3 regions of the Shewanella sp. MF05960 genome follow, and region 1 is predicted to be linked to each of the others. Evidence: predicted binding sites of a transcription regulator. Region 1 holds the regulator's gene; each other region holds the start of a gene.
What was found. The regulator MetJ, encoded in region 1, represses methionine synthesis genes. The targets are predictions, from matches to a motif close to TAGACGTCTAGACGTCTA.
Positions count from the first base shown of each region.

Region 2: a site for MetJ is predicted at 2,003-2,020, ahead of msrA (peptide-methionine (S)-S-oxide reductase MsrA). Genes of this name have one in related genera too.
Region 3: a site for MetJ is predicted at 1,161-1,178, ahead of metH (methionine synthase). Genes of this name have one in related genera too.

Region 1 covers NZ_JBOZPS010000004.1:279,935-283,224, reverse strand. The annotation lists gene ACROAE_RS06105 (DUF3373 domain-containing protein) at 1-487, opposite strand, end outside; gene ACROAE_RS06100 (c-type cytochrome) at 639-968, opposite strand; gene ACROAE_RS06095 (sulfite exporter TauE/SafE family protein) at 1,224-1,964, opposite strand; gene metJ (met regulon transcriptional regulator MetJ) at 2,034-2,348, opposite strand; gene metB (cystathionine gamma-synthase) at 2,559-3,290, shown strand, end outside.
Region 2 covers NZ_JBOZPS010000010.1:120,799-124,088, reverse strand. The annotation lists gene ACROAE_RS12155 (GNAT family N-acetyltransferase) at 1-215, shown strand, start outside; gene trxB (thioredoxin-disulfide reductase) at 346-1,299, opposite strand; gene msrA (peptide-methionine (S)-S-oxide reductase MsrA) at 1,501-1,980, opposite strand; gene astE (succinylglutamate desuccinylase) at 2,202-3,230, shown strand.
Region 3 covers NZ_JBOZPS010000001.1:298,264-301,553, forward strand. The annotation lists gene ACROAE_RS01305 (ABC transporter ATP-binding protein) at 1-207, opposite strand, end outside; cobalamin riboswitch at 287-405, opposite strand; gene ACROAE_RS01310 (histidine phosphatase family protein) at 404-1,114, opposite strand; gene metH (methionine synthase) at 1,325-3,290, shown strand, end outside.

The sequences.
Region 1 (3,290 bases):
CATTAAGGTTTAGGCGAAGGCGGGTGGTGTAAAAAATATCATTATCGATATCTTGTTGGGTCTTTTGCCCCAATACCATCGGCATTACGCCTTGCAGCATACCGCTTTGGAATGCGGCGGCTAAATCAGGATTGGCCATCATCATTTGGCCTAAAGGTGAGCTGGCACTGCTTGGATCGCCAAATTCCCCGGCCATTGCTTTAGCGGCAAAGTCAGAAAAGTTGACGTTCATGGCGGGGTTCCAAGTGACATTTTGATAGTGCAATGAATGCACTTTAGTCCTGAAGTCACCGGTAATTTCGATTCTGTCTAATGCGCTATGACGTTCTGTTTTGTCAACGCGTGAGTTTAAGTAATCTAAATCTTCAGATATTTCGGCCAACTGCTTTTCTAGTTCGGCAATTTTTTGTACATCGGTGTCAGTTGCTACGGCTGCACCACTCATAAAGAGCGCGTTAGCAACCAGTATTGAGATAAGTGTTCTCATGATGTTTCTCCCCGTATTTGCCTAATATTGAATCAATTAAGCAAATTTTGGTTGTCAGATTCCCTGAGGCTAAGCCTCATTATTTTTTAATTCGATTCGGTTACTGGCTGATGTTGGCGTTTACTCAGAAACGTTGATCAGCTGGGCTGACTTAGCCGCAGGTTGCTGGCTGGTCTGAGTCGGCAGCATGGTCATACAAAAACTGTTGAATATCTTTTAGTTCTTGTTCAGACAATGCCTCAAAAACGGCAGGTTTTGCTTTGTGTTTGTCGCGCGAGAAGAAGCGATCCCATTGGCTCATGGTTTTGCTCATCGGGGTGAGCTCTTGACCTTCGCTATTGGCACTGTGGCAGGCTTTACATTCTTTTTTGTACAGGTGTTTACCTTTTTTAGGGTTGCCGCCATCGGCTGCCATGACCTGGCTACCGAGAGATAATGCAATAGCGACTGCGATACCAACTTTCATATAAGTGTTCATCATGTTTATCCTCTATGGGCTTTTATAGGTTGTGCCTTAGCAATATTGCTGTATTGCTTTGCTGTAAATAATGTTACCTAAAAAGAGGTATTGTTAATTTGAAGTAGATCATATTCATGAGAAAAATCTAATTGAAAAAAAGTTAATTGAAAAAAATCTAATGAACTTGTGTGACGCAGATCTATTGCTAATTTGGCTGGATGCTTGATAGGCGGGTAAGGGTATATTTTGAGATGTAAAAAGAGATCGCTTTTAGGGTTAGCTGGCTAATGCCATCACTGATTTAACCACTAAAACCGTGGCGCTGATGCTGCAGAGCACGAGAGTGGCAAGACGGGTTTTGTTTTTATCGACGTGGTTGATTAACAAACCAGAGACAAGATAGCCGCTAATGACTGACGGTAGCAGCATCAGTGACAACCACAAATGCTTTATTTCTACTAAACCGACCACGGCTAAAATGGCTAACGCAATCAGCGAACTGAACACAAAAAAGGCTGACAATGCCGCTCTAAATTGGCTGGCATCTTGTCCGGCGAGTAAAATCGCCATCGGTGGGCCACCAATCGCGGCGATGTTGCCAAAAATACCGGAGAATACTCCAGCAATAAATAAGCTTACACGGTTGATGGGGGCGGTAATCTTGTAAACACTCAGAATCACAGCAATGTATACGATAGCCGCAATAATTAAGCCGAGTATGGCTTGCGGGGCAAACAGTAATAATCCTGCGCCCACAAATCCACCGGGGATCCGCCCGAGTAAGGCGTACTGCAAGCCATTAAATTGCAGGTGTCCGCGCTCTCGGTATAAGGTCATTGCCGAAATGGCAAATCCCATGACAATTATGGGGACAGGGACAAGTTGGGGATTCACAATATACAGCAGAGGGCTTGCGACAACGGCTAACCCAAAGCCAATTAAGCTTTGGGTTAGCGCGCCAAAAAAAACGATAACTGATGCCAGTATCAATGTAGATGGATCGATAAATGACATCATAAGTTCTCTATAAAAATATCACGACTTCTTATTAGGGTCGCTTCAAAGTCTGTTGATTAAGTCTGTGGGTTATTCCATTTCTTCCCACTCAATACCCATCTCATCCATTAACTTTTTCGCTTCACTTGGAATGCTATCCGGTTCATCTTTGGATAAATCACCGTCATGAGGTAATGGTTGGCCTGTGTATGCATGCAAAAATGCCTCGCATAACAGTTCACTGTTGGTCGCATGACGCAGATTGTTTATCTGGCGACGGGTACGCTCATCTGTCAGTACTTTTAATACTTTTAAAGGGATAGAAACTGTAATCTTTTTTACTTGTTCATTCTTTTTGCCGTGTTCGGCATATGGGCTGATATATTCGCCATTCCACTCAGTCATTAACTTACCCTTAACGATAAATACGGGGCAGATTTTAACCCCTTACAATCTCTAGTCAAATTATTGCTACTATTTAGTGACGATTGCAAATAGATTTCTTTATGTTTAGACGTCTAAACGTCTAATTTAGGTTGACGTACGCTAACCTCTTAGGTAAATTTGGACGTCTAGACATCTATTTTGTGTGTTTGTGAATTTTTAGGAGTCTTTATGACTAAGTATCAAAGCGCCACATTGGCCGTTCGCCAGGGTATAGAATCAGACACACAACATGGAGCCGTAGTACCACCGATTTATTTATCGACAAATTATTCGTTCGACGGCCATAAAAATCCGCGCGAATTTGACTACAGCCGATCAGGCAATCCTACTCGTTGCATATTAGGTGACGCGCTGGCAAAACTTGAGCAAGGTGCAACCGGAGTGGTGACATGCACAGGTATGGCGGCCATTACATTGGTGACCAGCTTACTCGGCCCTGATGATTTATTAGTGGTTCCGCACGACTGTTATGGTGGCAGTTATCGCTTGTTTACCAATTTGGCTAAAAAAGGCCAATTTAAATTAGTGGTTGTCGACCAAACCGATGCTCAAGCATTGAGCCAAGCGATAGCGCAAAAACCTAAAATAGTGTGGTTAGAAACCCCGTCAAATCCATTACTGCGCGTTGTTGATATTGAAGCGATTAGCCGTGCTTGTCGTGATGTAGGGGCATTAGTTGCGGTAGATAACACCTTTTTATCACCCATTTTACAGCAACCGTTATTGTTGGGGGCTGACATCGTTATTCACTCAACCACTAAATACATTAATGGCCACAGCGATGTGGTTGGCGGTGCGGTTGTAGCCAAAGATCCTGAAGTAGGCGAACTGTTACATTGGTGGTCAAATACCCTTGGGTTAACCGGTTCTGCGTTTGACAGTTACTTAACCTTACGCGGT
Region 2 (3,290 bases), on a different contig from region 1:
GTTGGGGAAAAGGTTACGCAACAGAAGCGGCAAACGCGGTTATGCAAGCGGTAAGTACGGTTGATGAGGTCACACATGTGAGCGCGATAGCGGTTGAAGATAATCTAGCGTCTATCGCCATCATGAAAAAATTAGGTATGCAATTTCAGTACAAACGACTTCATCGCGATCCATTAGGCGATACTGAAGCGGTGTTTTATCAGAAAAGAGTGTAGATTTTATGGTTGGATTGAGTGATTAGCTATATTTTGTAGACAAAAAAAGAGCAGAAAATCTGCTCTTTTTTGTCATCGAAATCTCACTCGTTTGTATACCCGTTATTTGGCGAGTGAGTAAGCGAATAAATTATTTTTTCGCGTCTAAGTAACGCTCAGCATCTAGTGCAGCCATACAACCTGTACCTGCAGAGGTGATTGCTTGACGGTAATGTTGATCCATTACGTCGCCACAAGCATAAACACCTTCGATGCTAGTTTGTGTCGCATTACCCTGAAGACCACTGTTAACCTGTAAATAACCGTGGTTCATTTCTAACTGGCCAGCAAAAATACCAGTATTTGGGCTGTGACCAATGGCTACGAATACGCCAGCAACCTCTAAATCGGTAATAGAACCGTCTTTAGTGCTCTTCTTTTTAAGACCCGTTACACCCATGTCGTTACCCGTCACTTCTTCAAGTGTTTGGTCTAGGTGTAAAATGATGTTGCCATTAGCCACTTTGTCCATTAGACGGTTGATCAGAATTTTTTCTGAGCGGAAACTGTCACGACGGTGAATTAAGTGAACTTCAGAGGCAATGTTACTTAAGTAAAGCGCTTCTTCAACAGCAGTATTACCGCCGCCAATCACTGCCACTTTTTGGTTACGATAGAAGAAACCGTCACAGGTTGCACAGGCAGAAACACCGCGGCCCATAAACGCTTCTTCAGATGGCAGACCTAAATATTTAGCTGAGGCACCAGTAGCAATAATCAATGCATCACACGTAAATTCGCCATTGTCGCCTTTTAAACGGAAAGGGCGTTCTGTTAACGTGACTTCATTGATGTGATCGAAAATAATTTCGGTATCAAACTTTTCAGCATGCTTTTGCATACGTTCCATTAATGCAGGACCTGTTAGGTCTTCTGCATCGCCTGGCCAGTTTTCAACTTCAGTAGTCGTGGTTAATTGACCACCTTGCTGCATACCTGTGATCATCACAGGATTTAAATTTGCACGCGCAGCATAAACAGCAGCGGTATAGCCGGCAGGGCCAGAACCTAAAATTAGTAGGTTAACGTGACGAGCTTCACTCATGATTTTGTTCTCCGATAACATGCCTTAAGCAATTTGCATGGGATTGTATGGAATTTATAACGGCGGGTAAAGGGAAGTTAACGGTAGGAAATCGATTGCGCTAATCTATTGTGTAAATATTATTGTTCAAGCTGGGGAATGGTGATCATTAACCAGCTTGAAACGGCAATAAGTCTTGCTAGGCTTGGAACGTTACTGTGATTAATAAACCAAGTGACAGGTTGGTAAATTATTTTTTTCTAAATAATTCTGATGATATTCCTCAGCAATGTGGAATGTTTGTATTGGTACAATTTCAGTCACAATATGACGCTGTCCCCATTTACCACTACGTGCTAATGCCAACTTCGAGCTTTCAGCTTGGGCTTTTTGCTCTTTATCATGGAAAAAAATCGTGCTGCGATATTGCGTACCAATGTCGCCGCCTTGCATGTTGAGCATGGTTGGGTTGTGGTTTTTCCAAAACGTGTCCAATAAGTCGTTGTAACTGACGACTTCTGGATCAAACTCAACTTGAACCACTTCAGCATGACCAGTAGAACCTGTTTTAACTTCTTTATAGGTGTTAGCACTGTCTTTGCCACCCATGTAGCCACAAGTTGCATTGCTTACACCGTCGATTTCACGGAAGAAATACTCAACACCCCAAAAACAACCTGCACCAAATGTTGCTAACGCCATGACATACCCTTAAAACAAATTATAGAAGTCTAGATGGCTGTAATTGTGTTGAATATTTTATGTTTTTGCAAGCAAACTTTGATTAATAAATAAATCTAACATATGCCATCATTAAACTCGCGTTCTCCTATGATAGAATCCGCGCCAATAGGCACAAAAGTTAATCCATTAAGTAACATGTCATTAACGATGCCATATAATAATGATACAAGGAGTTGATCGTGTTATCTGACCTAACCAAACATAACGATTTTTTAGCTTACACCTTAGCCAACCCCACTCAAATACCTGCAGCATATGACTTTATGCTAGGTCAGCACACTCGTGTTGATGTATTAGATACTGGAGTGATTGTATTTACTCCAGCTCATGCCAGCAAAGATATTGTGTTGTCTTGCGCTGTGCACGGCAATGAAACCGCGCCGATTGAAATCTGTAATCAACTCATTAAAGATTTACTGACCCAGCGAATTATCGCAAAACAACGAGTGATGTTTTTAATCGGTAATCCTGCTGCTATTCTCAATAAAACCCGTTTTATTGACGAGAACATGAACCGGTTATTCAGCGGCGCGCATTCAAAAGGTGAGGGCTTAACCCACCCAGAACGTCATCGTGCAAAAGCGTTAGAGCAATATGTGGCAGATTTTTTCAATGCCAATCGTGACAATCAACGCATACATTACGACTTACATACTGCAATCCGTGCTTCAAAGCATGAGAAGTTTGCTATTTACCCATACCGCCCAGGCCGTGCTTTCAGCGGTGAACAAATTATGTTTTTGGCGGCATGTGGCGTTGATACGATGTTGTTCCACCATGAGCCCACAACCACGTTCAGCTATTATTCGTCAGAGCAATTTCAAGCAGATGCTTTTACTGTTGAATTAGGTAAAGTCATGCCATTTGGCCAAAACGATATGAGTCGCTTTGCTCAAACTCATACTATGCTTGAAAAGTTGATTACTGAAACTCAGTTAGCCCCAGTTGAGTTTGACGCTAGCAAGGTCAATTTGTACAAAGTATCTCGCTCGATTAATAAACATTTCGATGACTTTGCGTTTAGCTTTGCCGGTGATGCCAAAAACTTCAGTGCCTTTAATCAGGGGGAAGTGTTGGCCACCGAAGGCGGTATTGAAGTTAAAGTAGAACATCCGCAAGAAGCCATCGTGTTTCCTAATGCGAATGTCCCTATTGGTCAACGAACGGTGCTTTGCTTAGTGCCAGCATTAAATGAAACGATTGTATAGATTAGGCATAGTCGTAAAGCAATATATACATGTTAATCGTGAGTAAAATGCGTTTACAGC
Region 3 (3,290 bases), on a different contig from region 1:
TAACTCTTTGCCAAACAAGTCAATATTGCCGCTGCTCGGGACAATATAACGGTATAAGCAACGTAATAGGCTCGATTTACCCGCGCCATTTGGGCCAATTAGCCCTAACATTTGCCCTTTCGGTAAGCTGAAATGAATATCGGCGAGAATGGTTTTACCGTTAACTTGCCAAAATAGGTGTTCAACATCTAATACTGACTCAGGCATGCTTTACACCTTCCCATGCCCAACATACTTCAATGAATATCAACATAATAACTCCCCTAAGTCACCCGCTTAGGTATGGGGGTTGAGGCAATTTAAAGCTGGTATCTGACTTATATTCAACGGCGAGTTGAATACCTACAGTTGCGGGTACAGTTTGGGCTTAACCCAATTCCCAATACTTTGAATTACATAATGATTAACGTGTATCTACCGCCACTTGTTGCGGCCAGTTTATCCTAAAGCTAACCTCAGGTTGAAACACTGAATTAGCAGCTAAAGGTGTATTACTGTCGCTAGGCTCAGTCCAGTACACATCAACAGACATAATAGCAGCATAGGGGATGGCTAGGTTAGCGAATAATCCGTTGTTTTGGCTGGCATTAAGCACATGCGCCATAATGCAACGCATTACCCCGCCATGAGTAATGACTAAGGCTTGCAGATGATTAGCTTCTGGCTCATTTGCAAGGTTAAGTGTTTGCCACATACTGTCGACTACCACCATAAAGCCTTGCTGCACCCTGTGATAAAAATCCACCAAACTCTCACCCTTATCTGGTGTATTCGCCACTTTCCATGGGTCTTGCCAGTACGCATCAAATTGGCTTGGACTGGCTTGATAAATCGCATCATAAGTTTGCCCATCCCATACGCCAAAATTGACCTCTTGTAAGGCTGGCAATGTCGTTAATGGTATGGATAACTGCTGCGACAGCGTATCGGCAAAGTGCTGACAGCGCACTAAAGGAGAGCTAAATATTTGCTTAATGGGTAAAGGCACACTACTAAAGGCTTGGCGCATTTGCTCACGCCCCTGCTCTGTGAGCGCAACATCAATTTGGCCACGGGCAATGTCACCGCCTTCGCACTCGCCGTGGCGTAAAAAAATGATTTTAGCTTGTTTCATTTAAATCAACCTCAGCCTTGCCCTTGTGATAAAAACTCGCGTACTATAGCCGTCTATACGTTTATATGTCCAAACACATTCTGAGTAGATAAGCATGTAAGTTAGCCCATTGATGAGCTCAATGAGGATATCGCCCTTTTAGATTGATTTAAGGGTATGCTTATCTTAATCAAGGTATCAAGCAATATAGTGATAAAAAGGTAACTGTTTATGGCGAAGTCGACTTCTCACAGTCAAACACTTGAACAACTTAACGCATTGTTAGCAGAGCGTATTGTGATTTTAGATGGTGCGATGGGCACCATGATCCAAGATCATAAGTTGGAAGAAGAAGATTATCGCGGCGAACGCTTTAAAGATTGGCATTGCGATGTTAAAGGTAATAATGACTTATTAGTGCTCAGCCAACCCGAGTTGATTAAGGCCATTCATGTCAAATACCTGCTTGGCGGTGCCGACATCATTGAAACCAATACCTTTAACGCCACCACTATCGCCATGGCCGACTATGACATGCAAGCCTTGTCGGCAGAAATTAACCTTGAAGGTGCCCGCGTAGCCCGCCAGGCTGCCGATGAAGTAGCAGCACAAACAGGCACGCCTCGTTATGTTGCTGGGGTGCTTGGCCCAACCAACCGTACCTGTTCTATTAGCCCAGATGTTAACGATCCTGGGTTTCGTAATGTCAGTTTTGATCAATTAGTCGAAGCCTATGTTGAATCAACCAGCGCCTTAGTTGAAGGTGGTGCCGACATTATTATGGTCGAAACCATTTTTGATACCTTAAATGCCAAAGCCGCATTATTTGCCATTGAAAAAGTGTTCGATCACATTGGCGAGCGCTTACCGGTGATGATCTCGGGTACCATTACTGATGCATCCGGTCGTACCCTTACCGGGCAAACCACCGAGGCATTTTATAACTCGCTGCGCCATATTAAGCCATTATCGATTGGCCTTAACTGTGCCCTTGGCCCAAAAGAGCTGCGCCCCTACGTTGAAGAATTATCACGCATTGCCGAATGTTATGTGTCTGCCCACCCAAATGCGGGCTTACCTAATGAGTTTGGTGGTTATGATGAAACCCCAGAAGAAATGGCCGAAGTCATTACTCAATGGGCTGAAGCTGGCATGCTTAATATTGTCGGCGGCTGTTGTGGTAGCACACCGGCCCACATTAACGCGATTCGTGAAGCGGTACTTAGACATGATCCAAGACAGCTCCCCGACATTCCTGTCGCCTGTCGGTTATCGGGTTTAGAGCCATTAACAATTGATCACAACTCATTATTTGTTAACGTCGGCGAACGTGCCAACGTAACAGGCTCGGCTAAATTTTTACGCTTAATCAAAGAAGAAAAATTTGAAGAAGCACTCGATGTTGTCCGTGAGCAAGTTGAAAACGGCGCACAGATTATCGACGTCAACATGGACGAAGGCATGCTCGACGGCGCCGCGTCGATGACCAAGTTTTTAAATCTCATTGCCTCAGAACCAGACATCTCACGCGTACCTATCATGATCGACTCATCAAAATGGGAAGTGATTGAAGCGGGTCTTAAATGCGTGCAAGGCAAGTCGATTGTTAACTCAATTTCGATGAAAGAAGGTGAAGAAGCCTTTATTAAACAAGCCACATTAGTAAAACGTTATGGCGCGGCGGCCATTGTGATGGCGTTTGATGAGCAAGGCCAGGCCGATACTCGTGCCCGTAAAACCGAAATTTGTACCCGTGCATATCGCATTTTGGTTGATGTGGTTGGCTTTGCCCCAGAAGATATTATTTTCGACCCGAACATTTTTGCTATCGCGACCGGCATTGATGAGCACGACAACTATGCTGTCGACTTTATTGAATCAATCAAAGACATTAAATCGACGTTGCCACACGCCATGATTTCAGGTGGTGTGTCTAACGTGTCGTTCTCGTTCCGCGGCAATAACCCAGTGCGTGAAGCCATTCACGCAGTGTTTTTATACCATGCGATTCAGGCGGGTATGGACATGGGGATTGTAAACGCAGGTCAATTAGCGATTTATGATGACATTGACCCAGAGCTTAAGCTTAGAGTCGAAAACGTGGTACAAAACTTACCTTGCCCAGTGGCCGATTCAAGCAACACTGAACAACTGTTAGACATTGCCGAAAAATATCGCGGTGATGGCTCGCAAGTGG